4 regions of the Rhizobium sp. BK049 genome follow, and region 3 is predicted to be linked to each of the others. Evidence: predicted binding sites of a transcription regulator. Region 3 holds the regulator's gene; each other region holds the start of a gene.
What was found. The regulator LexA, encoded in region 3, represses DNA repair genes until DNA is damaged. The targets are predictions, from matches to a motif close to TGTTCNNNNTGTGTTCNG.

Region 1: the regulator LexA is predicted to act here: its motif matches at 6,111-6,128, upstream of FHT70_RS22260 (ImuA family protein).
Region 2: the regulator LexA is predicted to act here: its motif matches at 3,497-3,514, upstream of FHT70_RS19275 (metallopeptidase family protein).
Region 4: the regulator LexA is predicted to act here: its motif matches at 3,329-3,346, upstream of dnaE (DNA polymerase III subunit alpha).

Annotation. Positions count from the first base shown of each region.
Region 1 covers NZ_JACHYV010000023.1:91,383-99,160, forward strand. Annotated here, with positions in the region: gene FHT70_RS22240 (AraC family transcriptional regulator) at 1-78, opposite strand, end outside; partial or broken gene FHT70_RS22245 (Atu4866 domain-containing protein) at 179-256, opposite strand; partial or broken gene FHT70_RS30460 (LysR family transcriptional regulator) at 257-525, shown strand; gene FHT70_RS22250 (error-prone DNA polymerase) at 606-3,869, opposite strand; gene FHT70_RS22255 (DNA polymerase Y family protein) at 3,869-5,383, opposite strand; gene FHT70_RS22260 (ImuA family protein) at 5,304-6,065, opposite strand; gene FHT70_RS30465 (hypothetical protein) at 6,240-6,500, shown strand; gene dinB (DNA polymerase IV) at 6,514-7,605, shown strand; gene FHT70_RS22270 (SOS response-associated peptidase) at 7,602-7,778, opposite strand, start outside.
Region 2 covers NZ_JACHYV010000018.1:95,246-103,023, reverse strand. Annotated here, with positions in the region: gene leuD (3-isopropylmalate dehydratase small subunit) at 181-789, opposite strand; gene FHT70_RS19295 (VOC family protein) at 925-1,344, opposite strand; gene FHT70_RS19290 (hypothetical protein) at 1,453-1,686, opposite strand; gene FHT70_RS19285 (CoA ester lyase) at 1,800-2,705, shown strand; gene FHT70_RS19280 (DUF1737 domain-containing protein) at 2,705-2,911, shown strand; gene FHT70_RS19275 (metallopeptidase family protein) at 2,935-3,372, opposite strand; gene FHT70_RS30410 (hypothetical protein) at 3,535-4,488, shown strand; gene FHT70_RS19270 (DNA polymerase Y family protein) at 4,400-5,947, shown strand; gene FHT70_RS19265 (error-prone DNA polymerase) at 5,944-7,778, shown strand, end outside.
Region 3 covers NZ_JACHYV010000008.1:203,347-211,124, forward strand. Annotated here, with positions in the region: gene lpxB (lipid-A-disaccharide synthase) at 1-620, shown strand, start outside; gene gltA (citrate synthase) at 649-1,938, opposite strand; gene FHT70_RS11480 (ComEC/Rec2 family competence protein) at 2,228-4,660, shown strand; gene lexA (transcriptional repressor LexA) at 4,641-5,357, opposite strand; gene FHT70_RS11490 (VOC family protein) at 5,556-6,452, shown strand; gene kdsA (3-deoxy-8-phosphooctulonate synthase) at 6,449-7,294, shown strand; gene eno (phosphopyruvate hydratase) at 7,436-7,778, shown strand, end outside.
Region 4 covers NZ_JACHYV010000004.1:23,981-31,758, reverse strand. Annotated here, with positions in the region: gene proS (proline--tRNA ligase) at 1-392, shown strand, start outside; gene FHT70_RS05345 (lipoprotein-releasing ABC transporter permease subunit) at 408-1,715, shown strand; gene FHT70_RS05340 (ABC transporter ATP-binding protein) at 1,730-2,413, shown strand; gene FHT70_RS05335 (DUF5680 domain-containing protein) at 2,606-3,070, opposite strand; gene dnaE (DNA polymerase III subunit alpha) at 3,584-7,081, shown strand; gene FHT70_RS05325 (L,D-transpeptidase family protein) at 7,119-7,778, opposite strand, start outside.

The DNA of each region.
Region 1 (7,778 bases), on a different contig from region 3:
TGTTTGATCGCCGGGATTTCGCGGGGCTGCCGGGAGCGAGAGTGCAGCCTGTTGACGGGATGTTTCAGTATCCACCATTTCGGGCGCTCACTACAAACGGATAACCGGCCCTTTAAATAGCAGAGAACTTTAAAAAGATCAGGCCGGCTCTGATCAGGCCGGCCTCGTTAAATCGGCTCTAACGCCTGCGATAAAGAACCATTCCCGCGTGGTACAGAACGCCATCGACAAAATCGCCGTCGGCCTTAAAGCCGGTATGGCCGCAACTCCAGACTTCATGTCGATATTGGCCACGGCGCGGTCATTGCGGTGATTGCCACCGTATCATCACGGATTGCGCTTCGTTACGGGCCGTTGTTGGGGCTTGAGGTCAGCCCTGTGCCGCTGGCGCTTTCCTTTCCACCGGTGGCAATGATCTGGCCGCTTCAAATGGACAGCGATCTCGGCTGCGCATGGTTGCGACAGCAAATCCGCGAGGCGATGCTACGGACGAACGAGGGAAGCGTCGCTAAAATTGCAGCGTGAGGTGTAAAGAGCGCAGCGTGGGTTTGAAGGCCTCGCCTTGAACGGATCCGCACCGCCGGCCCTGTCGTCTTCGTTCAGGATTACTGGAAATTCCGGCTCTTGATCTTCAGCGTATCGATGTGAAGATCCGGCACGAACAGATCCCTCGGTCGAACACCCGGGACCGGTGGCTCGCGGGAATCCGGGCTCCCTGGAGAGCCATGGGCGAACTCGTCGCCGCGGCCGGTCGGCGGCCGGAATGCCCCGTCGCGCTCGGCAAGGCTCGACAGATCGGCGGAGAGATCGAAGAGCTGCTGGGCGACCAGGTGAACCACATCCCCTTCCCGCTGGATCCTGCCGTTGATCGCCATCATGCTGGCGCCGAGCACCACGCGGCGGGACCGCTCGAAGAGTTTTGGCCAGACGACGACATTCGCCACACCAGTTTCGTCCTCGATGGTGATGAACATCACGCCCTTCGCCGAGCCCGGCCGCTGGCGCACCAGCACCAGGCCGGCCGCCATCAGCCATCGGCCGTCGCGCGCCGTCATGGCCTCGGCGCAGGTCACGATCCGACGTTTGGCGAGTTCGCTGCGAAGGAAGCTCAAGGGATGCTGCCGGAGCGTCAGGCCGGTATGGCTGTAATCCTCGACGACGTTGTGGCCTTCGGTCATCTGCCTGAGCTCGACTGCCGGCTCCTGCTGCTCGGCGATCGCCCGTGCCTCCCGTTCTGCCGCAGCGCTGAACAGGGGCAGCGGCTCGTCGCGTAGCGCCTTGATCGCCCAGAGCGCATCGCGTCGCTCGAGACGGAGAGACGGCAGGTAGGCATCGGCTTCGGCAAGCTCGACGAGCGAGGCGACCGGCACGCCGCAGCGCCGCCACATGTCGTCGACGGAGGCGAAGTGCTCATCGGCTCGAGCGGCGACGATGCGCGCTGCATCCGCAGTCGCCAAGCCGCGCACCAGACGCATGCCAAGGCGAACGGCATGCCGGTTGCTGCCTTCGATCGGTTCCAGCGTGCAGTCCCAGCGAGAGCGGTTGATGCAGACGGGACGGATCTCGACACCGTGCTTTCTCGCGTCGGCGACGATCTGCGCAGGCGCATAGAAGCCCATTGGCTGTGAGTTCAGGAGCGCAGCGCAAAAGACGTCCGGAAAATGGCATTTCACATAGTTGGAGGCATAGGCGATCAGCGCGAAGGAAGCGGCATGGCTTTCCGGGAAACCATAGGAACCGAAGCCTTCGAGCTGGGAAAATGTCTTCTCGGCGAATTCCGGTGAATAGCCGTTCCGTACCATCCCCGAGACAAGCTTGTCCTTGAACCGTGAGACCCCGCCGGTGAACTTGAAAGTCGCCATGGATTTCCGCAGCTGGTCGGCTTCACCGCCGGTAAACCCCGCACAGACCATCGCCACCTTCATCGCCGACTCCTGAAACAGCGGCACGCCCAGCGTCTTATGAAGCACCGCCTCCAGTTCAGGTGTGGGGTATTCGACCTTCTCCTTGCCTTCGCGCCGGCGCAGATAAGGATGCACCATGTCGCCCTGGATCGGTCCGGGCCGGACGATCGCCACCTGGATGACGAGATCGTAGAAGGTCCGCGGCTTCATGCGCGGCAGCATCGACATCTGGGCGCGGGATTCGATCTGAAAGGTGCCGAGCGTGTCGGCCTTGCGGATCATTGCATAGGTCGCAGGATCCTCCTGCGGTATCGTGGCGAGATCGAGATCCTGATGCTTGTGGCCTCCGATCAGCGCAAAGGCCTTGGCCATGCAGGTCAGCATGCCGAGCGCCAGCACGTCAACCTTCATGAATTTCAGCGCCTCGATATCGTCCTTGTCCCACTCGATCACCTGCCGGTCGACCATCGTCGCCGGTTCGATCGGCACCAGGTCATCAAGCCTGTCATGGGTCAGCACGAAGCCACCGGGATGCTGGCCGAGATGCCGTGGCGCGCCCATCAATTGCCGGGCAAGCTTCAACGTCAGCGCGAGACGCCGGTCCTCGGGATTGAGGCCGAGATCGCGCACATGTTGCTCACCCACCTCTTCCGACCAGGACCAGAGGCCGGAGGAGAGCGCCTTGATCAGGTCCTCGGGCAGACCCAGTGCCTTGCCGACATCGCGAATGGCGCCCTTGGCGCGATAGCGGGTGACGGTCGAGCAGAGTGCCGCCTTGTCATGGCCATAGGTCTTGTAGATCCACTGGATCACCTCCTCACGCCGCTCATGCTCGAAGTCGACATCGATGTCAGGCGGCTCGTCGCGTTCCTGGGAGACGAACCGTTCGAAGAGCAGATCATTGGTGTCGGGATCGATCGAGGTGATACCGAGCACATAACAGACGGCGGAATTAGCCGCCGATCCTCGGCCCTGGCAGAGAATGCCCTGCGATCGGGCATAGCGGACGATCGAGAAGACGGTGAGGAAGTAAGGCGCGTAGCGCATCGTCTCGATCAGCGCGAGTTCGTGCCGGATGGTCTTCTCGACATGATTAGGCAGGCCTTCGGGATAACGCGTCCTGACGCCCTCCCAGGTATAATGCTCCAGCGACTCCTGCGCGGTCATACCCGGGATCAGCGCCTCATCGGGGTACTGATAGACCAGCTCCTCGAGCGAGAATTTGCAGCGCTGAACAATCTCCGTCGTTCGCGCCAGCGCTTCCGGGTACCGCGGAAACAGACGCGCCATTTCTTCCGGCGGCTTGAGGTAGCGGTCGGCATGCCGTTCGCGCTCGAAGCCGACATCGTCGATGGTGGTGCCGGTCCGAATGCAGGTGACGACATCCTGCAGCTGCCGCCGACCCGGCTCGTGAAACAGCACATCGTTTGTAATGACGGTCTTCACCCGATGCTTGACCGCCAGGCTCGACAGCTCATGCAGACGCAATTGATCGTTGGGCCGCCGGCGCAGGCAAAGCGAAACATAGGCACGATCACCGAAGACTTCCGCCATCTTCCGAAGCTGCACGGCACAGGTGTCGTCCGCCATATCAGGCACGAGGATGCCGATCAGCCCTTCGGCATAGAGCGCGACATCGTCGAGATGCAGGATGCAGTTGGCCTTGCCGCCGCGGCCCTTGCCCAGGGTCAGAAGCCGCGTCAATCGCGAATAGGCGGCGCGATCGGTGGGATAGGCGAGGATCGACATGCCGTCCTGCAGGTCGAGCCGGCAGCCAACGACGAGCCGCAGGCCGGTGGCGCGCGATGCCTCCAGCGCCCGGACGATGCCGGCCAGGCTGTTGCGGTCGACGACGCCGAGGGCTTCGATGCCCATCAGTTTTGCGGTCGCAAACAGCTCCTCCGCCGAGCTCGCGCCGCGGAGGAACGAGAAATGCGTGGTGACCTGCAGCTCGGCATAGCGCATCACGCAAACACCCCGTGCAGGAACCATTTGTGCGAGCCGGTGTCCGTATCGACACCATCGCCGGAGCGGAAAATCCAGAACCGTTCGCCGGTATCGTCCTCGACGACGAAATAGTCGCGCACGGCGATCCATTCGGCGCTGCGTTGCCACCATTCTCCAAAAATCCGTTCCGGCCCGTCGGCGCGCTTCACCCGGCGCCGCTTGCCGCGCCAGGTAAACGAGACCGGCGGATGATCGGGCAGAAGCGCAATCACTTCTATCAGTTCGGGATGGGGCAAAAGGCGCGACGGCCGCGGCCAGTGCAGCGGCCAGGTGGCGCCGTCTTCCGCCGCCGTCGGCGCGATCCGCCGGACGCTGCGCTCCGGGACGTCGCTCGCCACCGGCGCCACCCGGAAAATCCGCTGGCCGCCGCGATTGTCGAGCACATCGATGAGCGGCGTCACATCGGTCACCTGCTCCTCGATGAGCGACGACGCCGAATGCGCCTCGATCAGCGGCTCGGCGATGATCGCGGCAAGACTGAGCTTTTCGATGCCAAAGCCAGGCTCGATCCTCTCGATCCGATCGCGGAAGAGTTTCGTCAGCCAGGCGATATCGCGGACCGGCTTGGCCGTACCGGCGCGGAGCGACTGAAGCGTGTTGTCGACGCGGTGCACGATGAGATCGGCACGTCGAACGCCAAGTCCGCGCTTCTCGAGCTCCAGACAGAGCTGGCGCACGAGGCGGCTCACGTATTTCTCAATGGTTTCCGGGGCGCCGATCGGCTCGGCGAAAGATTTTTGGACTTCGACGAGATCCGCGGGCCGGATCGGGTCGATCGGCTCGGCGACGCGGCCGAACAGCTGGTCGAGACGCCGTGCGACCTCCGGACCGAAGCGGAGCGTCAGCGGCGCCCGCGGCGTGGCGGCGAGATCGCCGACGGTGGCAAAGCCGAGGCTGCGGAGGCTGGCCACAGTTTCCCCCGGCAGTCGCAGCGACGACAAGGGCAAGCGGTTCACCGCCCGGGCCGTTTCGCCGCGTGGGATGATGATCGTTTCGCGATCCGTTGTCCGGGCGAGCGCATGCGCCGCGCCCCAAGTGTCGGCGATCGCCGCACGCGCCGCGAGGCCGCGGCCACGAAGCCGATTGACGAGACCCGACAGCATCAGATCCTCGCCGCCCTGAAGATGATCGGCGCCTTCGGTGTTCATGACGATGCCATCAGGAGGATCCATGGCAACGACAGGAGAGTATTGTGACAAGGCCCAGAGTGTCAGCCGTTCCAGCGCCGCGAGATCGGCTGCCGGATCCGCATCGATCATCATCAGGCCTTGGACCAATGCCTGCGCCTTGGCCGCCGGCGTGCCGAGACGAAGGCCGAGTTTGGTCGCTGCCAGATCAGCCGCGGCAATCCATCGCTTCGAACCACTCCTGGCGATCACCACCAGCGGCGTTTCAACCGATAGCGAAGGATCGTCCCGCCTGATCCGGTCGGTCGGCAGTGTCGGAAGAAAGACAGATACGACCCTGGCCATCACATGCTCCGATGATGAATTCGCCTCCCTCCCCTGCTTTGACCCGCATCAGCTCCGCCAGCCAACGCGCCCGCCCGACACCGGCGACCGGCAACGGCTCGGACGGCAGCACCGAGATCCGCCAGCGGGTTGCCGCCGCCGTCGGCATGCCGAAATCCGACGCTTCTGTCTGGCGCCGCCAGCGGCGGATCACCAGGCCCAATGTCCCGGATTTCTCTGCCGCCAGCTGCAGCCGGCGCGATGCCGTCATCGGTAGGCGCACCAGTTCTGCGACGACGGCGCCAAGCCCGCCATAGCGAAGGGCCTCTTCGAAGCTTGCGAGCACGGTCTCTTCTCTGTCGCATTCGACGAAGATCACGCGGTCGGGATGCAGTCCGACCTGGGCAAGTGCGGGGAAGAACAGATCGAAGCGGGTGAGGCACCACACGACCTTGCCGGTGGTGCGGGCGGCGATGCCGCCGATGAAAAGGGCTGCCGCCGCGCCGTCGACGGCGCCATTGCCACCGCCGGCGACTTCATGCAGCGCGCCATATGCCAGCCCCCCTCCCGGCAGTTGCGCATCGATCTCGCCAACCCCGAACGGTAGGACACTGCGCGCGCGCAAGCCGGCCCCTTCCAGGCTGGCGATTTTCTCGCGCAACTCGTCGAGAACGGCATTCGAAGTGGCGACGGCTGCGGTCATGATCTCCTTTACGGCAACCCGTTTTCGGCTTGAGATGATGAAATATGTTCTGTATTTGTTCTCAAAGCGGAAATGAGTCAATGCGCATGTGGCGAGCGGAAGTTGAGCGATAGTGCCGATGGAGAAAATCCGTGAACGGATTCAATTCGATGGCGTGAATGGGAATTTTTTCGCATGGCGCGACCGGAGCCTGTGAACGATCTGGATCCGAGACTGAGGGATCACCGTGAGCCGATCATCGAATTCATCTGTCACCCATGTCATCGCCACTGCGCGCTTGAGCGCAAGCTGTTGGTGAAAGCATTCGGCGCCGGTGCCAGCTTCGCGGTGATCCGCCGGCGCATGGGGATGGGCTGCGAGCGAATGCAAACGCCGGAGGGTGACAAATGCGGCGCGCACTTCCCATGCCTGAGCGAGCGATACAGAGGGTCGTGATGGAAGCTAGGCGATGACAAACGACGAAGGCAGCGAGCGGCCGCGCAAGATCGTCCACATAGACATGGACGCCTTCTATGCGTCGGTCGAGCAGCGCGACAATCCCGAGCTGCGCGGCCTGCCGGTTGCCGTCGGCTATCCTGCCGCCCGCGGCGTCGTGGCTGCCGCCAGCTACGAGGCACGCAAGTTCGGCGTTTATTCGGCGATGCCTTCGGTGACCGCGAAGCGCAAATGCCCTGACCTCATCTTCGTCAAACCACGCTTCGATGTCTACAAGGCTGTCTCGTTGCAGATCCGCGCGATCTTCGCCGAATACACGCCGATGATCGAGCCACTCTCGCTCGACGAGGCCTACCTTGATGTCACCGAAAACCTGAAGGGCATGGAGATCGCCACCGAGATTGCCGCGGAGATCCGGGCGAAAATCAAGCAGGTCACCGGCCTCAATGCGTCGGCCGGGATTTCCTACAACAAGTTCCTCGCCAAGATGGCATCCGACCTGAACAAGCCAAATGGTCAGGCCGTCATCACGCCGAAGAACGGCCCGGCCTTCGTCGAGCAGCTTCCGATCAAGAAATTCCATGGCGCCGGACCGGCGACTGCCGAAAAGATGCATCGGCTCGGGATAGAAACAGGTGCGGACCTTAAGGAAAAGACACTCGAGTTTCTGGTCGAACATTTCGGGAAGTCGGGACCATATTTCTATGGCATCGCCCGCGGCATCGACAATCGTCAGGTCAAGCCGGACCGGGTGCGGAAATCCGTCGGCGCGGAAGACACGTTCTCTGAGGACATCCACTCTTTCGAGCCGGCACGCGAAGGCCTTCAGCCGCTGATCGAGAAAGTCTGGGGTTACTGCGAGGCCAATGAAATCGGCGCCAAGACGGTGACGCTCAAGGTCAAGTATGCCGACTTCACCCAGATCACCCGCAGCAAGACGGTTGCGGCACCTCTGCAAACGATCGGCGATCTCGAGGAGGTGGTCAGCCTGCTTCTCGCGCCGATCTTCCCGCCGCGCAAGGGAATCCGCCTGCTCGGCGTTACGCTGTCATCATTGGAACGGCAGACCTCTGAAGTGGTGCCCCAGTTGCGGTTGGCGCTTTAGATCGCCAGCGTCGCCTGGGTTGGATCGGTCGAATGGCGCTTGACCCGGAATGTCCCTGCCGGCAACGGCCGCAGGATTTCCTCCTCGGGCATGAGCCCGTCGAGCCAGGCCAGGCGTTGATCTCGTCTCAGCACCGCCATCTGGCGGTTATGAAACGGCGCGAGATCGGAATT
Region 2 (7,778 bases), on a different contig from region 3:
ACGCGGCAAACGCAGCGTTGAGGCCGAGGAAGACGGTGCGGCATACCTTCGCCCCGCTTGCGGGGAGAAGGTGGCGGCAGCCGGATGAGGGGCAGGTGCCCCGATCGTCTGAACTAAGGATTATGTTGGGCAGGCCAAGCCGGGCGAAGGCCCGGCTCGATCAGCAAGTAATTGAATAGCTTAAGCCGCCCAGGGATGCGACGCGGCGTTCTTCTTTTCGAATTCGTCAATCGCCTTGCCCTTTTCCAGGGTCAGGCCGATATCGTCGAGGCCGTTCAGCAGGCAATGGCGCTTGAACTCGTCGAGATCGAACTTGATGGAGCCGCCATCGGGTCCGGTGATCTCGAGGTTTTCGAGGTCGACTGTCAGGATGGCGTTGGAGCCGCGCGAGGCATCATCCATCAGCTTGTCGAGGTCTTCCTGGCTGACTTTGATCGGCAGGATGCCGTTCTTGAAGCAGTTGTTGTAGAAAATATCGGCAAAGCTGGTGGAGATCACGCAGCGAATGCCGAAATCGAGCAGTGCCCAGGGAGCGTGCTCGCGCGAGGAACCGCAGCCGAAATTGTCGCCGGCGACTAGGATCCTGGCATCGCGATAGGCCGGCTTGTTCAGCACGAAATCGGGATTTTCGGAGCCGTCTTCATTATAGCGGGCTTCGGCGAAAAGGCCCTTGCCGAGACCGGTGCGCTTAATGGTCTTCAGATAGTCCTTCGGGATGATCATGTCGGTGTCGATGTTGACGACCGGCAGGGGCGCTGCAACGCCCGTGAGCTTCACGAATTTATCCATGACCTATGCTCCATTTCAGCAAAACGTACTTTCCTGAATGTGCATCTAGTCCAGTTTTTCGCCGAAATGAAGGAGAATCTTTCTAAAATGGCGGCCACGCGACGTTCGCGTGGCCTGGGGGCGGTGCGAGGCCTGTTACTTGGCAGGCGCGTTCAAGCCCCAGAGGACGCCGAACGGATCGCGAAGCTGGCCGTAGCGATCGCCCCAGAACATCAGTTCGACCGGCATGACGACTTCGGCGCCGGCGGCCACGGCACGATCCCACCAGAAATCGATATCGTCGATAACAAGCTGGATGGCAAAACCTTCATGGCCTTTGAAGGGATGGCCGTATTCGGGATAGGCATCCGCCAGCATGAGGGAGCTGTCATTGATATAGAGATGAATATGCATCGTCCGGCCGCTTTCATCGACCGGCACCCTGTGGGCCTCTTCGGCGCCGAAGGCCTTCTTGTAGAATTCCGCGGCCTTCACCGCACCATCGACGGTCAGGTAGGGCAGCAGGCCATTCTTCACCGGCGGCAGCTTGGCCGGTTTGTCTTCCATCGTATCCATGCTCGTCCTCCATCGTTTTTGAGCGCCGGCTGAATGCCCGGGTGCTTCAAAGACGTATCATGGAAGCATGATCCGACAGTGGCGGCCAATATTTTTGAAAGCAGGACCTCAGAGATCGATGATCGTGCCGCGGCCGTCGTTCCAGACGCGCATCTCCGGCTTGCCGTTGTTTGCCTTGGCGCGCACCGGAGCGGGCTTCATCTTCATCGAAAGCGCGCGTCCGACCATGAACACGGTCAGGATGCCGCCGACGGCAAGCGTCACCGAGAAGGTGAGAAGCAGCATGGCGACAAAGAAGGTGGCGCCGGCCAGCATGAAGAAGATGGAGCGAATGTTCTGCATGGGTTTGAAACCTTTCTACAGAAAGGAATGTGGTCCTTCCTTTTCCTCTCTGCAAGGCAAGCATGGCTTTTTGTTGTCTTGCCGGGCTTTGCGAAGCTTGGCACTAATGGCTGATGAAGCAAACCACACCTCTGCGTTCCTCAAGTCTGCGCCGCTCGGTGCTGAGTGTGCCGGCCATCAATCTGCGGGCGCTCGAAAAGAGCCGTTCTCTTGATTGTGATGCGGTTATTTTCGACCTGGAGGACTCCGTCGCGCCCGAGAGCAAGGGCCAGGCGCGGGAAAATCTGCATGCTTTTTTTGCCGGACCGCCGCTCGAGGGCAAGGAAAGGATCATTCGTATCAATTCTTTGTCATCCGGATTCGGGGCGGCGGATCTCGATCTGGTCAAGGCGCTTTTGCCCGACGCCGTTCTCCTGCCGAAAGTGGATGGATCCCAGGATGTCATCGATATTGGCGATCTGCTGGCCGATGTGCAGGTGCCGGAGGAGCTGCGCATCTGGGCAATGATCGAAACGCCGCGCGGCGTGCTGAACGTCGGGGCGATCGCCGAAACCGGCCGCATGCTGGGGGCGCGGCTCGATTGCCTCGTCGTCGGCCTCAACGACCTGCGCAAGGAAACCGGCGTCCTGCCGCAGCCGGGGCGAAGCTTTCTCGTGCCCTGGCTGATGCAGGTCATTCTCGCAGTCAAGGCTTATGGGCTTGATGCGCTCGACAGCGTTTTCAACGATTTTCGGGATGGCGAAGGTTTCGACGTCGAATGCGGGCAGGGTCGCGCTATGGGTTTTTCCGGCAAGATGCTGATCCATCCCGCGCAGATTGCGGCCGCCAACCGGCATTTCGGTCCGAGCGCGGAAGAGATTGCCGAAGCGCAGGCAATCATATCAGCCTTTGCCGATCCGGCCGCCCAAGGCCTCAACGTCATCAATGCGAACGGCCGGATGATTGAGCGGCTGCATCTTGTCCAGGCCGAAGCTCTGGTTCATAAAGCCCGCCTGATTTCTGCAAGAAAGCCCGCCTGATGAAACTCTACCGCTTCCTGACCGGTCCCGACGACGCTTCCTTCTGCCACAAGGTCACCGCCGCCCTCAACAAGGGCTGGTCTCTGGAGGGCTCGCCGACCTATGCCTTCAATGCCGCAACCGGCGCGATGCAATGCGGCCAGGCCGTCGTCAAGACTGTCGAAGGCAAGGATTACGATCCGGAGATGAAGCTCTCCGAGCAATAGCGCGTTCTGCCGAACGCACGGTTTCAGCGCTCGGCGGCTTCCTCGGCGCTGGCCTCGATCCGCTCCATATCCTCATCGCTCAGCCCGAAATGGTGGCCGATCTCGTGGATCAGGACGTGAGTGATGATATCGCCGAGCGTCTCGTCGTTCTCGGCCCAATAGTCGAGGATGGGGCGACGGTAGAGGCGAATGCGGTTCGGCATTTCGCCGGTTTCCACGGTGAAACGCTCCGAAATTCCCCTGCCTTCGAAAAGGCCGAGCAGGTCGAAAGGCGTTTCCAGCGCCATATCCTCGAAAACGTCGTCATCGGGGAAATCCTCAATCTCGATGGTGAGATTGGTCGTCAGCTGGCGAAATTCATCCGGTAAATGGCTGTAAGCCTCCATGGCCAGCGACTCGAAGGTGCTGATCGTCGGCGCATGGCGGTCCTGCCAATCATCGCTCTGGTCTACGCGGGCCATGAATATTCCTTCCTTTGCGGGCCCATATAGAACCTTTGCCGCCGATTTTCGAGTGCGGAATCAAAGGCAGGAATAAATTCATAAAAAATGATTGTTGACTCTTCTTCAGCTCTCTGGAATCCATAAGAACATAACAGGAACAATACGGACGGAGTAAACGCCATGGCGCAGAACGCCCTGGCGCGCGAGCGGCTTTTTGCGCTCCGCGAAACCATCGCCAAGCTAGAAGGAAAGCCTGCGCCGGCGCTTGCGGCAGCGGAGCGGGAAGCCATGGCTTCGGAAAAGACCGGAGAGATTCAGGAACGGAACGACCTCGGGCTTCGCCTACCAATTGGCGTGTCACCGCTCGACGAGGCGATGGAAGGCGGCCTGCCGCTCGACGCGATCATTGAATTTCGCGCTGCAAGTTCCCGCGATGCTGGGGCGGCAAGCGGCCTGGCTATGGCTGTTGTGACGTGGATGCAGAAACAAGAGGAAGATGCCGGGAGGTCTCTGCCGCTGCTCTGGATCGGCGATACGGTTGGCGCGCTGGAAGCAGGCCGGCCTTATGCCCCGGGGCTTAAGGATTTCGGATTGAAGCCGGAGCGATTTTTCCATGCCGCGCCGCGCAAGCTGGAGGATGCGCTCTGGCTTGCGGAAGCTGCCGTTGAAAGCGCAGCCTTCTCTGCCGTCGTCATGGAGGTGCGTGGCAATCCTCTGCATTTCGGTCTGACCGAAAGCCGTCGGCTTAGCCTCAGGGCGCGTGCCGCCCGCCGTCCGCTTTTCCTCATCCGTCAAGCCGGCGCGGAGGAAGCGAGCAGTGCTGCTTTGCGCCTTCGGGTCGAGCCGGCGCCGTCGCATCTGCGGCCGTTACCGGACGGATCGAAGCTAGCCGGCAGCATCGGCAACCCGATTTTCCGTCTCACGCTGGAGAAGAGCCGACATCCGGCTCCATTCTCCTTCCTTCTGGAGTGGAGCCCCCATGAACGCGAATTTCTTGCCGTCGACGAACCAAGCTTCACTCGGTCTCCAGGCGAAAAATCAGCGCATTCTGGCGCTCAGCTTCCCGCATCTGGCCACAGATCGCATCGCACGCAAGCGCTGGGGGCTTTCCTGGCGTTCGAAAGGGCGTCCTGAAGAACCGCCGCTCGCCTGTTGCGGCAAGCTCAACAACGCCATGCGTTTGACGGCGCTGGACGAATTCGCCGAGAGGTTGGGATTGCGGAAGGATCAAGGCGTTGCCGAAGCGCGCGCCATGTATCCGGCGCTCGATGTCATGGAAGAAGATCCTGCGGCCGACCGCCGGCTTTTGGAAGCCATTGCCGACTGGTGCGACCGTTATACGCCGATGGTGGCGTTCGATGGCAGGGATGGGCTGCTTCTCGACATTACCGGCTGCGCTCACCTCTTCGGCGGGGAAAGAGCTCTTCTCAAGGATATTCTGTCGCGGCTCTTCCATATGGGGCTCGATGCACGAGGTGCGGTCTCATCGACGCCGGGCCTTTCCTGGGCTGTCTCCCGTTTCGGAAACGGCGGCATCGTGGAAGACGAGGAGACGGAGCATGTTTTGATGCCGCTGCCTGTCGCGGCCTTGCGCCTGGAAGAACAGATCGTCGAGGCTTTGAAAAAGCTCGGGCTCAAATATGTCGGCGATGTCATTCATGCGCCGCGGGCGCCGCTCACCCGTCGTTTTGGCCAGGCGCTGCTTCTGCGGCTCGACCAGGCGCTGGGCCGCGAGGAGGAGCCGATCTCGCCCCGGCGTCCCGTCGCCAGTCTTTCGTCCGAACGTCGTCTGATCGAGCCGATCGGAACGGAAGAACAGATCCTTGCCGTCACCGGGCAGGTTGCCGTGTCGCTGAAGCCGTCGCTGGAAGCGCGCGGTGCCGGCGGGCGGGTGTTCGAGCTAGTGCTGTTTCGTGTCGACGGCAGGGTTTTCCGCATTTCCGTCGGTGCTTCGCGGCCGCTTCGCGAGCCGAAGCTCGTTGCAGGGTTATTTTCCGAACGGCTGCATGCGATTTATGACGATATCGATGCCGGCTATGGTTTCGAGATCCTGCGCCTGGATGTGCTGCGGCATGACCCGTTCAACGACACGCAGGGCGATTTTGAAGGTGACCGGCAGGATGAAATCTCTCTTTCAACCTTCGTCGACCGCGTTTCGGCCCGTCTTGGCCGGGATTGCCTGCAAAGTTTCCAACTTCGGGAAAGCCATGTGCCGGAGCGGGCCGTGATCACGGTACCGGCAATGGAGAGCCTACCGGCATTGCAGAAAGTGAAGCAGGACAGCGCGCTTCCTTTTCGTGAGGAGCGCCCTCTGCGGCTCTTTGCAAACCCGGAGCCTGTTGAGGTCGCATTTGCTGAAGTGCCGGACGGTCCACCGCAGACTTTCCGCTGGCGGCGGACACAACATCAGGTGGCAAGAAGTGAAGGACCGGAACGGGTCGCCATGGAATGGTGGATCGATGGGGATGATGCGCAGACGCGCGATTATTTCAGAATAGAGGATGAGTCTGGACACCGCTTCTGGATCTATCGTCAGGGTCTTTATGGTGAAAAACCCGATCCACGCTGGTTCATGCATGGGGTCTTTGCATGAGGGCCGAGCCTGCATTCTTCGAAATCGGCACGAGAACGAACTTCTCGTTCCTCGAAGGTGCCTCCAGCCCGGAGGAGATGGTCGTGCAGGCCGCTCACCTCGGACTCGGCGGTCTCGGCATTGCGGACCGCAATTCGGTTGCCGGCGTCGTCAGGGCACATGCGCAGGCCGAGCAGCTTGAGGAGAGATATAAAAACAGAGATGCGATTTTGGCTCAGGCAGCGAAGGAAGGGAAAAGAGAAGAGATTCTCGATCCTATCCGGATTCAGCCGGGCGCCCGACTCGTCTTTTCCGATGAAACGCCTGATATTCTCGCCTATCCCCGCAATCGGCAGGGCTGGGCGAATCTCTGTCGTCTCCTCAGCGCGGGCAATCTGAAAGAAGAGGCAGTCAAGGGCGCCTGCATTCTGACAGAAGCAGAGCTCATGGAATGGGGCGACGAGATGATGCTCGCGCTCGTTCCGGACCGGAGCCTTATCAGCGATCCTGCCCGCCAGCCGGTGCTTGAAGACTATCTGGAGCGGTTTCGCAAACGGTTCCGCAAGGGATTTTTCATGGCGTTGTCGCCAGCCTATGACGGGCGGGACCGGCAGGCCTTTGCGGTGTTTTCCATGTTGGCCGTCCGAAACCGTGTGCCCTTGATTGCAACCAATCAGCCGCTCTATCATCACCCCGATCGCCGGCCGCTTTCTGATATCGTGATCGCGATCCGGGAGCATGTGCAGATCTCGGAAGCCGGATTCCTTCTGGCGCCCAATGCCGAACGCTTTCTCAAGGATGCACGTGAAGTATCCAGGATTTTCCGGGACTATCCTCACGCGGTCGAGAATACGCAGGTGTTTTTCGCAGGGCTGAGCTTTTCCCTGAACGAGTTGAAACATAATTATCCCGCGGAAAACGATCCCGGCGAAACCCCGCAGCAAACTCTGAAAAGGCTGACGTGGGCAGGAGCGGCAAAACGTTATCCGGGTGGTATTCCCGAGAAAGTGGCGCAGCAGATCGAGTATGAGCTGAAACTCATCGGCGACAAGAATTATGCCTCCTACTTTCTGACGGTTCACAAGATCATCCAGCACGCTCGTTATCAGATTGGTGTGCTCTGCCAGGGGAGGGGGTCGGCAGCGAATTCGGTCATTTGCTTTTGTCTTGAGATTACCGAAGTCGATCCTCAAAAGAGCACGCTCCTCTTCGATCGCTTTATTTCGATGGACCGGGACGAGCCGCCTGATATCGATGTCGATTTCGAGCATGACAGGCGTGAAGATGTCATCCAGCATATTTATGGAAGGTATGGCGTCGCGCATGCCGGGCTGACGGCAGCCGTCACCAGCTATCGCACTCGTTCGGCGGGCCGCGAAGTCGCCAAGGCTTTTGGCCTGTCGGAGGATGTTCAGTCGGCCATCAGCAGTCTCGTCTGGGGCTGGTCGGAAGACAATCTCTCGGAGCGGGATGCGAAGGCGGCTGGCCTCGACATCAAAAATCCAGTGACGCGGAATGTGCTGAAATATGCATCGGAACTCCTCGGTTTTCCGCGTCACCTCACACAGCATGTCGGTGGCTTCGTCATCACGCGGGACCGGCTCGACGAAGTGGTGCCGATCATGAAGACGGCGATGCCGGATCGATACATGATCGAGTGGGACAAGGACGATCTCGACAATGTCAAGATTCTCAAGGTGGATGTTCTGGCGCTCGGCATGCTCACCTGCCTGCGGAAAGCTTTCTCGCTGCTTGAACTGCATTATGAGATCAAGAAGACGCTCGCCGATCTCGGCAATAGGGAGCATGGGGAAGAAGGCGAGCCGGTCTATGACATGATGGGCCGCGCCGA
Region 3 (7,778 bases):
GCGTGGGAAGGCAGCCAGGCAACGGCCCGATCCTGCTCCTTCCCGGCTCGCGCTCCTCCGAGATCCAGAAGCTTCTGCCTTATTTCGAGGTGGCCACGAATGAAATCGTCGCCCGTAATGGGCCGACACGCTTCATTCTGCCAACCGTAACGCACAGGCAAGCACTCGTCCGCGAAATGACGGCGGGCTGGGCGGTAAAGCCGGAGATCGTCGTCGGCGCGCAAGCAAAATGGAAAGCCTTTGCCGAGGCCGATGCAGCCATGGCGGCGTCTGGAACCGTTATTCTCGAACTCGCACTTGCCGACGTTCCCGTCGTATCCGCCTATAAGGTCGACTGGATCATGCGCATGCTGACATCGGGCATCAAGACCTGGACCGGCGCGCTGCCGAATCTGATCGCCGATTACCCGGTCGTGCCGGAATATCTGAACGATGTCGTCCGCGGCGCAAGCCTTGCACGCTGGATGGAAAGGCTGTCGGCCGATACCTATCAGCTGAAGGCGATGAAGGAAGGCTACGAGCTCATCTGGCAGCGCATGCAGACGGAAAAGCCGCCCGGTGAACAGGCCGCGGAAATCCTTCTCGACGTTTTGGAAAAGAAAAAACCCGGCCATTCCTGACCGGGTTTCTTTTTGAGCTCTGAAGCGATCAGCGCTTCGAAACCGGGATGTAGTCGCGCTTGGGTTCGCCGACATAGAGCTGGCGTGGACGGCCGATGCGCTGTTCTGGATCCTCGATCATCTCGTTCCACTGCGCGATCCAACCGACGGTGCGGGCAAGGGCGAAGAGCACTGTGAACATGGTGGTGGGGAAGCCCAGCGCCTTCAGCGTGATGCCGGAGTAGAAGTCGATGTTTGGATAGAGCTTCTTCTCGATGAAATATTCGTCGGTGAGCGCGATGCGCTCCAGCTCCATCGCCACTTCCAGCAACGGATCGTCCTTGATACCGAGTTCGCCGAGCACTTCATGCGTCGTCTTCTGCATGATCTTGGCACGCGGATCGTAGTTCTTGTAGACGCGGTGACCGAAGCCCATCAGGCGGAACGGATCGTTTTTGTCCTTGGCGCGGGCGATATATTCCGGAATGTGGTCGACCGTGCCGATTTCCGTCAGCATATTGAGCGCTGCTTCGTTGGCGCCGCCGTGCGCGGGGCCCCATAGGCAGGCGATGCCGGCGGCGATGCAGGCGAACGGGTTGGCGCCCGATGAACCGGCGAGACGGACGGTCGAGGTCGAGGCGTTCTGTTCGTGATCGGCATGCAGGATGAAGATGCGGTCCATCGCGCGGGCAAGCACCGGATTGACCACATATTCCTCGCAGGGGACGGCAAAGCACATGCGCAGGAAGTTCGACGCATAGTCGAGGTCGTTCTTCGGGTAAACGAAGGGCTGACCGATATGGTATTTATATGCCATGGCGGCAAGCGTCGGCATCTTGGCGATCATGCGGAGGCTGGCGACCATGCGCTGGTGCGGATCGGTGATGTCTGTGGAGTCGTGATAGAAGGCCGACAGTGCGCCGACGCAGCCGCACATGACGGCCATCGGATGTGCATCGCGGCGGAAGCCGGTGAAGAAGCGGCTCATCTGCTCATGCACCATCGTGTGGTGCGTGACGCGATAGTCGAAGTCCTTCTTCTGCGCGGCCGTCGGCAGTTCGCCGTAGAGCAGGAGGTAGCAGACCTCGAGAAAGTCGCCGTGCTCGGCCAGCTGCTCGATCGGATAGCCGCGGTGCAGCAGCACACCTTCGTCACCGTCGATATAGGTGATTTTCGATTCACAGGATGCGGTCGAGGTGAAGCCCGGATCGTAAGTGAAGGAAGCGGTGTTCTTGTAGAGGGCACCGATGTCGATGACGCTCGGGCCGATCGTGCCGCTTTTAACGGCGAGGTCAACCGATTTGTCACCGATTTTTATTGTAGCGCTTTGATCCGTCATGCTGTCCTCCGAAATGTCGGTGGCGCCACAAAAGCGCCATAGGGGTTAAGCGTCCTTTCCGATAGCTATATGATCGTGACGCTAATGCCAAGTTACCGTGACGGCATTTTGTGCATTGCGGCATCACCTTTTAGGCACCGCAGCGATGAGCCGCACGCATAGCGGAAGCTGATGATTCGACTTGCCTTTTGCCACTTACGATTTTCGCTCGTATTTCAATCGATTATCCTTGCCGGATTTGCTTGAAGGTTGCATTCTTAGGGCCTGGCGGCGTGATCTTGGGCGGGGCATGCAGGAAACGACGACAGCCGAATTGCGGCCGCAAGCGGGCGTCGGCCTTGCCGATCCGCCAGATTTTCCTGCGCCTGCGGTGGTGACTCAATCGGCAAGGACGCAGTCGCAGACCCCATTGCATCGTCGGCTGCTGGCCACTGCCGGGCAATCGCTCCGTGCCGGGGCCTGCATGCTGGGCGAAGAGGCCGATCATGGCCGCCTGCTGCTGTTCTCGCCGGTCTTCCTCGGAGCCGGCTCGGCCTTCTGGTTTCTTGCTGCATCGGATTTTCCCCTCGTTGCATCGCTGCTCTGCCTGCTGGTGTCGGCGGCCGCGGTTTTCCTCACCGATCCCAGCCGACCGGCCTTGCGCGCAAGTTTCATGGCGCTGGCACTTTTCGCCGGCGGCATGCTCTCAGCTCAGTTCGAGAGCTGGCGGGCTTCGACGGTGATCCTCGATTCATCCGTGACGACGACGGTGACTGGCCGCGTCGAACGGCGGGAAGGCGACGGGCGCGGGCGCTGGCGCTACATTCTTGCCGTCGCCGGCACCGAGGCGCCGGAGCTGAAACGGCCGCCGAGACGCATCACCGCGATCGTCCGGGGTGCCGATGCGCCTTTCGAGATCGGCGACATCATCACCGGCAAGGCACGTCTGACGCCGCCGGCGGGGCCCGCACTTCCCGCGCTCAACGACTTCTCCTTCGGTGCCTATTTCGACGGCATCGGCGCCAACGGTTTCTTCTATGGTGCGCCGGAGAAACTCGACTTGGAGGCAGGCCCGCAGGCGGCCAGGTCGACGGCGGACGCCCTGCTCGAATGGCTCTACCAGCTGCGCAGCAGCATCGGCGACCGCATAAGATCGATCCTGCCCGACGACACCGGCGCCTTTGCCGCTGCCCTGGTGACGGACGAACGGCGCGCCATATCGCACGCGACGACGGAGGCGCTGCGCCAGTCCGGCCTTGCCCATATCGTCGCGATCTCGGGCCTCAACATGGCGCTGTCGGCTGGCATCTTCTTCGTCGGCTTCCGGATGCTGCTCAGCCTCTTTCCCGGCGTCGCCCAAGCCTATCCTACAAAGAAGATCGCCGCTGCCGGCGCGCTCATCGCCGTCACCGCCTATTACCTGATCTCCGGTTTCGGGGTTTCGGCCGAGCGCGCCTTTATCATGATGGCCATCATGCTGATTGCCGTCTTCTTCGACCGGCCGTCGATCAGCCTGCGCAATGTCGTTCTCTCCGCGCTCATCATCATCGCCATTTCACCTTCGGAAGTATTGGGACCGAGCTTTCAGATGTCCTTTGCCGCAACATTGGCCTTGGTATCGGGCTATCAGTTGTGGAAGGACAGGCGTGTCCGCGAAAACGCTTTTCTGAAACTGCCGATCATCAGGCCGGTCGTTGCCGTCGCCGGTTTCTTCGGCGGGATCTTCCTGACCTCGCTGATCGGCGGCTTTTCCACCGCATTGTTTTCGATCGAGCATTTTCATCGCCTGACGGCTTACGGCCTGCCGGCAAACCTTGCGACGATGCCGATTATCTCCTTCATCGTCATGCCGGCCGGATTGTTGGCGATGTTGCTCATGCCTTTCGGTCTGGACGCTCCGCTCTGGAAGATCGTCGGATTCGGCCTCGATCTGGTGATTGCGGTTGCCAAGACGGTATCCGGCTGGGGCGGTGATATCGGCATCGGCCGCTTGCCCGGCTGGTATTTCGCAGTGGCAGTGGCAGGCTTTCTGCTGCTGACGCTGCTGCGCACTCGGCTGCGCCATGTCGGCACATCGATCATCGCCATCTCTACGCTCATCGTGCTGCTTCTGCCGGTTCCCCGGCCGCCGGATCTGGTGATTTCGGAGGATGGCAGTCTGGTTGCGGTCGTCGCGGCTGAGGCAATAGCTTCCAACCGTGAAAACCCGCCGGATTTCATATTCGACCAGTGGCAGAGAGCGCTGGTGCTGCCGACACATGATCCGCCGAAGATGCTGGATGGTCCGGCCATTCCGCCGGAAGGAGAAGGCCGCCGTGTCAGGCTTTCCCGCGATCAGCAGAACGAAGCGAGTGCAGCGATGCGGGCAGCCGCCGCAGGCGGTGAAGCAAACCGTTTTTCCTGCGTCAAGAAGGCTTGGTGCACATCAAGACTTGGCAATGGCCATATCGTCACCGTTATCGACAATGCCGCCTATCTCGGCCCGGCCTGCGATACGGCCGATATCGTCGTGACCTCGGTCCGTCTGCGTTTCAACAGCTGCCGTTCAGGTGGCACGCTTTTCACCGGCGAGACGCTGCGTAGGACCGGCTCGCTCGAATTGCGTTTCGCCGATGCCGGCCTGGAGGTCACCACCGCCTTCGATGCTTTGTCGCGACCATGGATGCGCCATCGCGCCTATGATTGGCGCAATGATCGTTTTACCGATTCCAGCCCATCCGGCGTCAGTGATAGCGACGGATGAGGCCGACGAGCTTGCCCTGCACCTTGACGCGGTCGGGTCCGAAGATGCGGGTCTCATAAGCCGGGTTGGCGGCCTCGAGCGCGATCGAGGCGCCCTTGCGGCGGAAACGCTTCAGCGTTGCTTCCTCGTCATCGACGAGGGCAACGACGATATCGCCGGGACTGGCGGTACTGCCGTTGCGAATGATCACGGTGTCGCCGTCGAAGATGCCGGCGTCGATCATCGAATCACCTTTGACCTCCAGCGCATAGTGCTCACCGGAGCCGAGCATATCCGCGGGAACGACGATATCGTGGGTGTTGTTCTGGATCGCCGAGATCGGAACGCCGGCGGCGATACGTCCCATGACCGGCACGGAGACGGAGTTGCCATTGTCGGCGACCGGCTTTGGCGCAGCGGGGGCGGCGACCGGCTGGGGCTTGCCGAGGCTGCCCTCGATGACGCTCGGCGAAAAACCGCGACGCTGAAGACTGGGGTTATAGGCCTCCGGAAGCTTGATCACCTCGAGCGCTCGGGCGCGGTTCGGTAGGCGGCGAATGAAGCCGCGTTCCTCAAGCGCCGTGATCAGGCGGTGAATGCCGGATTTCGAGGCGAGATCCAGGGCATCCTTCATTTCGTCGAAAGAGGGAGGAACGCCGGATTCCTTCATGCGCTCATGGATGAAAAGGAGAAGCTCCTGTTGTTTGCGCGTGAGCATCGACGTCAGACCCCGTGATTGAAACAAATCCAGAACGGACACTATATGTTCCATATGTGTTCCGCAAGTAGCTAAATTTCCGTAAACCCTCGCGCCAACTCGTGGAGATTTTTATTTTCATTTGCCGGATTGGCGCACATGTCTTGCATTGAGGGGTGGTGCTGTCGCACATCTCTTGCCGGTTTCAGGAGGATATTCATGAACGCGCATTCCGCCAAGTCGCACCCGCTGGATCATGTCGTGCTGCCCGTGGTCAATATCGATCTGGCGCGCGAAAGGCTCGGCAAGCTCGGTTTCACCGTCGCCGCCGATGCGCGCCATCCCTTCGGAACGGAGAATGCCTGCATCTTTTTCGCCGACAAGACCTATCTGGAGCCGCTTGGCGTGGCGAGTGTCGACGAGAGCGAGGCAGCGGCCCGCCAGGGCAACGTCTTCATCGCCCGCAATCGCGCCTTCCGTTTCCGCTGCGGCGAGGAGGGACTTTCTGCGCTGGCCTTCCTCAGCGAGGATGCCGACCTCGATCATAAGCGCTTCGTCAGCAACGGCGCGAGCGCCGGTGAGATGTTGCAGTTCAGCCGGCCGATGCGGATGCCGGACGGTTCGGAGAGCGTCGGCAGCTTTAAGCTGGCCTTTGCAGCTGATTTGCGCGCCCCCGATTTCTTTCTCTTTACTTGCCAGCGCATCAATTCGTTCCCTACAGATCGCGCCGCGCTGGAGACGCACGCCAATGGCGTGATCGGCATTGCCGAGATCGCACTTTGTGCACCGGACCCGGCGGCATTCGCCGCCTTCGTCGGGCTTGCGATTGGGCAGGCGGCGGTGGAGAAAACGGGTTTCGGCATGAATATCGCGGCATCGAATGCAAAGATCAGCTTGATGACGCCGGAAGGGCTGGAGGCCTATTTCGAAACCGCTGTCTCATCAGCCGATCGCGGCCTGCGAGGGCGGGCAATCCTCTTCACCGTCATCGATCTTGCCGTGACAGAAGCGCATTTGGGTGCTAACGGGATCACATTCACACGCAAGAACAATCGCATTCTGGTGAAGCCCACGCCCGGGCAGGGTGCGCTCTTCGCCTTCGAGGAAACACGATGAGCACCGACACGAATTCCGAAGTCAGGATCGGCGAAGGCGAAGGCCAGGTCACTTTTTCCAATACTGGCCGCTTGTCGCTGATCGCCGGTCCATGCCAGATGGAGAGCCGGGATCACGCCTTCATGGTCGCCGGCACGCTGAAGGAGCTCTGCGGCAAGCTCGGCATTGGCCTCGTCTACAAGAGCTCCTTCGACAAGGCGAACCGTACCTCGCTCTCGGCTGAACGCGGCATCGGCCTGGAAAAGGGCATGGAGGTCTTTGCCGACCTCAAGAAGGAATTCGGCTTTCCCGTCATAACCGACGTTCATACGGCCGAGCAATGCGCCGAGGTGGCCAAGGTGGTCGATGTTCTGCAGATCCCGGCCTTCCTCTGCCGTCAGACCGACCTTCTGATCGCCGCCGCCAGAACCGGCCGCGCCGTCAATGTCAAGAAGGGCCAGTTCCTCGCCCCTTGGGATATGAAGAACGTTCTGAAGAAGCTCAACGCCAGCGGCAATCCGAATGTGCTCTTGTGCGAGCGCGGTGCCTCCTTCGGCTACAATACGCTGGTTTCCGACATGCGTTCGCTGCCGATCATGGCGGCGATGGGAGCTCCCGTCATTTTTGACGCCACCCATTCCGTGGCGCAGCCGGGCGGGCAGGGCGATTCCTCCGGCGGCCAGCGCGAGTTCGTGGAAACGCTGGCGCGCGCGGCAGTGGCGACGGGAATTGCCGGCGTCTTCGTCGAAACCCATCAGGATCCCGACAACGCACCGTCCGACGGGCCGAACATGGTCTATCTCAAGGACATGCCGCGACTGCTTGAGAAGCTGCTTGCCTTCGATGCGATCGCCAAGGCCTAACGTTCAACAGGCTGACATGATCGTGGTTTAGGCCACGATGCGATACCCGCTCGAAGGCTGGAAATTGCGCCATTGTAATTTGCACGCCTTCGATTATGACAGGCTTCGAACGACTTATCACCCACCGAGCAGGAAGAACCCATGACTGCAATCACCGATATCATCGCCCGCGAGATCCTCGATAGCCGTGGCAACCCCACCGTCGAAGTCGACGTCTATCTCGAAGACGGCAGCATGGGCCGCGCGGCCGTTCCCTCGGGCGCCTCGACGGGCGCACATGAGGCGGTCGAGCTGCGCGACGGCGGCAAGCGCTACCTCGGCAAGGGCGTCGAAAAGGCGGTCGAGGCCGCCAACACCGAGATCTTCGACGCGATCGGCGGCATCGATGCCGAAAATCAGATCCAGATCGACAACATCATGATCGAGCTCGATGGCACGCCGAACAAGTCGCGCCTCGGCGCCAACGCCATCCTCGGCGTCTCGC
Region 4 (7,778 bases), on a different contig from region 3:
TCGTCCACATGGGTTCCTACGGTATCGGTCCGACACGCCTTGTTCCCGCCATCATCGAAGCATCGCATGATGACAACGGAATCATCTGGCCGGCATCGGTCGCACCCTTCGATGTCGTCGTCATCAACATGAAGGCGGGCGATGAGGCCTGCGACGATACTTGTGAGCTGATCTACGCCGCGCTGAAAAAGGCCGGCAAGGATGTGCTCTATGACGACACCGACGACCGGGCCGGCACGAAGTTCGCGACCGCCGACCTGATCGGCGTACCTGTCCAGATCATCGCCGGCCCGCGTGCGGTCGCGAACGGCGAGGTCGAAGTGAAGGACCGCAAGACCGGCGCCCGTGAAACGATGACCATCGAAGCGGCGATCAACAGGTTCGTGGCTTAAGGAAACGGAGGCGAAATGGCAGAGGCAGCAGTGGACCGGAGTTCAAAATCCGGCTTGGGTCCGGCTGGCAAGCCATTTTCCACCTTTGAGCGCCTCGTGGCGTGGCGCTATCTGCGCGCCCGCCGCAAGGAGGCCTTCATTTCGGTGATCGCCGGCTTCTCCTTCGTCGGCATCATGCTCGGCGTTGCGACGCTGATCATCGTCATGGCCGTCATGAACGGCTTTCGCACCGAACTCGTCTCGCGCATCCTCGGCATCAACGGTCATATGATCGTGCAGCCGGTCGATGGCCCCTTTACCGATTACCCCGACCTGACCGCCAAACTCGCGGCGGTGCCGGGCGTCAAGATGGCGCTGCCCCTGGTCGAAGGGCAGGTGCTTGCTTCCGCTCAGGCTGGCGGCAGCACCGGCGCTTTGGTGCGCGGCGCCCGCGCCGAAGACCTGACGAAACTCAAGACAATCTCCGACAACATCAAATCCGGCGACATGGTGGGCTATGCCTCTGGCGAGGGCGTGCTGATCGGCACCCGCATGGCCGATCAGCTGGGTCTGCGCGTTGGCGACCTCATTACCCTGACCTCGCCGGAAGGCGACATCACGCCGATGGGCGTCAATCCGCGCGTCAAATCCTATAAGATTTCCGGCCTGTTCGAGATCGGCATGTCGGAATACGATTCCTCGATCATCTTCATGCCGCTGGAGGAAGCGCAGCTCTACTTCAATGCCGCCGGGCTTGTGCAGTCGATCGAGCTCTTCGTCGATCATCCCGACGATATCGACGACACCCTGAGATCCAAGGTCGAGGAGGCGGCCGGCCGCCAGATCAACCTTACCGACTGGCGTCAGCGCAACCAGACCTTCTTCTCCGCACTCCAGGTCGAGCGCAACGTCATGTTCATGATCCTGACGCTGATCGTGCTCGTGGCGGCGCTCAACATCATCTCCGGCCTCATCATGCTGGTGAAGGACAAGGGCAGCGATATCGCCATCCTGCGCACCATGGGCGCCAGCGCCGGCGCCATCATGCGCATCTTCTTCATGACAGGGGCGGCGATCGGCATCGTCGGTACCCTTGCCGGTGTGCTGCTCGGCGTTCTCGTCTGCGTCAATATCGAATCCATCCGCCAGTTCTTCTCCTGGATCTCCGGCACGGTGATCTTCAATCCGCAGGTCTATTTCCTCAGCCAGCTGCCGGCCGAGATGGATATCAGCGAAACGATCTCGGTGGTCGTCATGGCGCTCAGCCTCTCCTTCATCGCCACCATCTTCCCGGCATGGCGCGCCTCCAGGCTCGATCCGGTGCAGGCCCTGCGCTACGAATAAGGAATGCCGCATTCATGAACCGCAACGTCGTCCTCAAGCTTACCGGCGTCGAGCGCCATTACGGGCAGGGCGATACGCTGCTCACGATCCTGAAGGGTGCGGATTTCTCGCTGTCTAAAGGGGAAATCGTCGCCCTTGTCGCCCCCTCCGGCACAGGCAAGTCGACCCTGCTGCATGTCGCAGGCCTGCTCGAGCATCCCGACGGGGGCGAGGTTACCATTAACGGCCTTGCCTGCGATGGCCTTTCCGATGAGAAGCGCACGGCGATCCGCCGACGCGAGATCGGCTTCGTCTATCAGTTCCATCACCTCCTGCCGGAATTTTCCGCGCTTGAGAACATCATGATGCCGCAGCTGATCGCCGGCCTGTCCTGGAAGGAGGCCCGGGAGCGAGCCGGCCAGCTTCTCGATTATATGCGCATCGGCCATCGCGGTTCGCATCGCCCGGCTGAACTTTCCGGCGGCGAACAGCAGCGCGTCGCGATCGCTCGCGCCGTCGCCAATGCGCCGACGCTGCTTCTTGCCGACGAGCCGACCGGCAATCTGGATCCGGAAACGGCAAGCTACGTCTTCGATGCGCTGGAGGCGCTGGTGCGCCAATCCGGCCTTGCCGCCCTCATCGCCACCCACAACCATGAACTTGCCGGCCGCATGGATCGGCGCGTCACGATTTCGGACGGCAAGATCGTCGACTTTTGAGACGGCTATCCATGGCTGTTTGGTTGACCACCTCACCCTAACCCTCTCCCCGTAAACGGGGCGAGGGGACTTGCCCAGCGAGAGGTAGGTGGGGAACGGAGGGGTCGCGGCCATATCCCTTCGCCCCGCAAGCGGGGAAAAGGTGCCGGCAGGCGGATGAGGGGCTGATCTCGCCGACCTCCTGGTCGGACATCAGGGGATAACCAGCCCACCGCGATAATCGAGCACATAGGCCTTCCGGCCATCGACCATGACGCATTCCTGGCCGCTGAAGCGCGCACAGCCGCCGTCGCTGTGGTCGACATAGCGGCCGAACGGATGATCGAATTCCATTCCGCCAAGAAAGCGGCCCTCCCGATACATTGCCGACAGCGCTGCCTTGATTACCGTTCCGGCGGCACTGCCGTCGATCAGATCAGGCGCGACAACGCAGCCGAAATAATTCATCGCCCAGACGGGTTCGCCGGCAAACCAAACCACTTCCTGTCCGGCGAAGTCGGTGCCGCCGAAGTAGCTGTCCAGATAGGACCAGTCGCCGCGCTCGTAGCCGATATCGTGAGCGCCCGGCCGGCAGGGCGGGCGAGGCACACCACCGCCGACATAGGTCGCGGCCTTCGCCTCTACGATGAAGTCCTTCAGCATCACGGTGTCGAGCATTATCATCTTCCTCCTGCCTCATCTGATACGGATATAGCAGAACGATGAGAACATAAGAAGAACAAAAGAGTGGGCATCGCCCGATCGCCTGGGCGCAGGTGCATCAGACATCGGGTGCGCCGTACGGATCCGTTCGGCCGGCGATGTCGAGCCGGTCGCGGAGCGTGTTCAAAGCCAGCGCTGAGGGCGAGGTTCGATTCGCAGTCCGGGGCAGGCAGTTCCAAACGCAAGCGCGAAGGAAAAGATTCCTGTTGACATCGGAACATAGATGGAACAAATTAAAAACATAACGAGTAAAGGAGAGCCAGATGACTGACATGATCCGTGATATCGCAGCATTCACCTCCATCGCAATGTTCGTTGCCAGCTTCTCGCTGATCGTCATCGCGATCTAAAGTTTTCAGGGGATCGCATGGCAGTCATGCGGTTCGCATGCGGGTCTTCTTCTGGACATCATTGCCCTCAATGCCGACAATGCATCCGATTCATTTCGGCTGATTGGGAAGGCATTTCATGGCGGACACGGAAAAGGGTTCAACGGGTGAGGCGATCGGCGGCACGCCGGGCTTCATCCACTTGAGGGTCCACTCCGCCTACTCGCTTCTTGAGGGCGCGCTGCCTCTGAAGAAGATCCTCTATAAGGCGACCGGCGATAGTCAGCCGGCGATCGCCATTACCGATACCAACAATCTGTTCGTCGCCCTTGAATTCTCCCAGAAGGCAATGGACGAGGGCCTGCAGCCGATCATCGGCTGCCAGGTCTCCATCGACATGGAAGACGGATTGGAAAGTGAGAAGCGCGGCGGTCAGCAGGCCCTGATCAAGCTGCCATCGATCGTTCTACTTGCCGCGACGGAGGCCGGTTACGAAAGGCTGGTCGATCTCGTCAGCCGCGCCTATCTCGGCGGCGATAGCAACCAGGCCATACATGTCAGAGCCTCCTGGCTGGAAGAGGCAGGCACGGAAGGTCTGATCGCCTTGACCGGCGCCCTGACCGGACCGGTCGACGCGGCTGTCAGGGAAGGTCATCCCGGCCAGGCGGAAGCCCGGCTGCTCACGCTGAAGCGTCTCTTCGGCGACAGACTCTATGTCGAACTGCAGCGGCACGGCACCTACGACAAGCGGCACGAGCAGAAGATCGTCAGGCTTGCCTACACGCATGACCTGCCGCTCGTCGCCACGAACGAGGCCTTCTTTCCGACCCGCGACGATTACGACGCCCATGATGCGCTGATGGCGGTTGCGCATAACGCCATCGTCTCCGACGACAGTCGCTTTCGCCTGACGCCAGATCACTACCTGAAGAGCCGGGCCGAGATGGCCAAGCTCTTTGCCGACCTGCCGGAAGCGCTTGAGAACACGATCGAGATCGCCAGGCGCTGCTCCTTCGTGTTGAAGACAAGAAAGCCGATCCTGCCGCGCTTCACTGGCGCCACCGACGATGCCGAGGAGGCCGAACGCGCCGAGGCGGGCGAATTGCGCCGCCAGGCGGTGGAAGGGCTGGACATGCGGCTTGCCACGCTCGGCATGTCGCGGGGTTACGAGGAAAAGGATTATCGTGAGCGGTTGGAGTTCGAGCTCAGCGTTATCGAGCGCATGCGCTTCCCGGGTTACTTCCTGATCGTTTCCGACTTCATCAAGTGGGCCAAGCAGCATGATATTCCCGTCGGTCCCGGTCGCGGTTCGGGCGCCGGTTCGCTGGTCGCCTATGCATTGACCATCACCGACGTCGACCCGCTGCGCTTCTCGCTGCTCTTCGAGCGCTTCCTCAATCCGGAACGCGTCTCGATGCCTGACTTCGACATCGACTTCTGCCAGGACCGTCGCGAAGAGGTGATCCGTTACGTCCAGGCGAAATATGGGCGCGAGCAGGTGGCGCAGATCATCACCTTCGGTTCGCTGCAGGCGCGCGCCGCACTTCGCGACGTCGGCCGCGTGCTGGAAATGCCCTATGGTCAGGTCGACAAGATCTGCAAACTCGTGCCGAACAATCCGGCCAATCCGACGCCGCTCTCTAAAGCGATCGAAGAGGAGCCGAAGCTGCAGGAGGAGGCGGCGAAGGAACCGGTGGTGGCGCGCCTGCTCGACATTGCCCAGAAGATCGAAGGGCTTTATCGCCACGCCTCGACGCATGCCGCCGGTATCGTCATCGGCGATCGGCCGCTGTCCAAGCTGGTGCCTATGTATCGCGATCCGCGCTCCGACATGCCGGTCACCCAGTTCAACATGAAATGGGTGGAGCAGGCCGGCCTCGTCAAGTTTGACTTTCTCGGCCTGAAGACGCTGACGGTGCTGAAGGTCGCCGTCGATTTCGTCGCCAAGCGCGGCATCAAAGTCGATCTTGCGGCCATTCCTCTCGACGACAAACCGACCTACGAGATGCTGTCGCGCGGCGAGACGGTCGGCGTGTTCCAGGTGGAAAGTGCCGGCATGCGCAAGGCGCTGATCGGCATGAAGCCGGACTGCATCGAGGACATCATCGCGCTGGTGGCGCTCTACCGTCCGGGCCCGATGGAAAACATTCCGACCTACAATGCTCGCAAGCATGGCGACGAAGAGCTGGAATCGATCCATCCGATGATCGATCACCTGCTCAAGGAAACGCAGGGCGTTATCGTCTATCAGGAACAGGTGATGCAGATCGCCCAGGTCCTGTCGGGCTATTCGCTTGGCGAAGCCGACCTTCTGCGCCGCGCCATGGGTAAGAAGATCAAGGCGGAGATGGACCAGCAGCGCGAACGCTTCGTCGTCGGCGCGGTCAAGAACGGCGTCTCGAAGCCGCAGGCCGACAACATCTTCGAACTCTTGGCGAAGTTTGCGAACTACGGCTTCAACAAGTCGCACGCCGCCGCCTACGCCATCGTCTCCTACCAGACGGCCTATATGAAGGCGCATTATCCGGTCGAGTTCCTCGCCGCCTCGATGACGCTCGACATGTCGAATACGGAAAAGGTCAATGATTTCCGGCAGGACGCCAAGCGCTTGGGCATTGAGGTGATTGCGCCCTCGGTGCAGACATCCTTCCGACATTTCGAGACCGGCGACAACCGCATCTATTATGCGCTCGCCGCTTTGAAGGGCGTCGGCGAATCCGCCGTCGACCACATCGTCGAGGTGCGCGGCGACAAGCCTTTTGCCAGCATCGAGGATTTCTGTCTGCGCATCGATCCGCGCCAGGTGAATCGTCGCGTGCTCGAAAGCCTGATCTATGCCGGCGCCTTCGATTGTTTCGGCACCGACCGCGCCCAGCTTTCCGCCGGCCTCGACCGCATCCTCGGTTATGCCCAGCGCGCCCAGGAAAACAAGCTGAGCGGCCAATCGGACATTTTCGGCAGCGCACTAAACTCGGGCCCGGAGAAGATCTCCTTGCCGCCCTATTCACCCTGGCTGGCATCGGAGCGGCTGCTCAAGGAGTTCCAGGTGCTGGGCTTCTATCTGACGGCCCACCCGCTCGATTCCTACAACAACATCCTGCAGAAGATGCGTGTGCAGACTTTCGCCGAGTTTTCAGCGGCGATCAAACAGGGCGCCGCCAATGCACGCCTTGCCGGAACGGTCATCTCCAAGCAGGAGCGCAAGACCCGCACCGGCAACAAGATGGGCATCATCGTCTTTTCCGATTCTTCAGGCCAGTTCGAGGCGGTGCTGTTTTCGGAGATGCTGAACCAGTATCGCGACGTGCTCGAGTCCGGAACATCCTTCCTGCTGACAGCAACCGGTGAGGAGCGGCCGGAAGGTATCGGTCTTCGCATCCAGACGATCCAGTCGCTTGAGGAAAAGTCGCTGCAGATGCAGAAGGCGCTGCGCGTTTATGTCCGCGATTCCGGGCCGCTGAAGATGGTTGCCGGCCATCTGAATGCTAAGGGTGACGGTCTGGTTTCCTTCATTGTCATCAAGGAGGGGGGCAAACGCGAGGTGGAAGTGGCGCTGCCGGAGAAATACCGCATCACCCCCGAGATTGCTGCCGCTCTTCGCGCCGCCCCCGGCGTCGTTGACGTCGAGCTTGTCTGATCAACCCAGTTGATCCTGATCGACCCCGTTGATCTCGTCACCCACGGGTGATCGTGATGAAATCCGTGCCTTCGCCGGTTTCCCGGCCAAGGCCGGTGTCGGAGATCGTCAGCGTCGAGCCGGGCGCGATCAGTGCGTCGATCCTGCGGCGGGCCTCGTCGGGGATCGTGATGCGGCTCAGCGAAAGGCCAATCGGCTTGCCCATGACAATGGAGCTTTCCTGGCTGGTGATGCCGAGTCGTTTCATCGTCTCGCGGGAGAGGTTGTTGCTAAGTGTGACGCCGAACCAGTCCGCCGTTCCGGCCTGTTCATCGACCGCATGCAGCGTGAAAAAATGCGTGCCGAGCGCCAATCCCGGATCGGCGATCGTTACCGGCGCTTCGAAAATCGGCTTGAAGGCCTGCCGCACCATGATGACGCCGTTCGGAGGCTCGCCCTTGCCGGCTGCGGAATAGACCGATGTGAGAAGTCTGTCGGAGACCAGGCTCCTGTCGCCGGCAAATTCCGTCGGCCGCAGCATCTTGAAGGCGTTGATCGCCTGCACGGTCGACGGACCGAGCAGCCCGTCCGGACTGCCGGCGGAAAAGCCGAGCTGATTGAGTAGCGTTTGAATGTCGATCACCGTTTCGCGCAGCGTTCGCCGCGTGACGAGCATGCTGATCGGCTCGGACGGCGGCCGGACCTCCGGCGCGGTAAC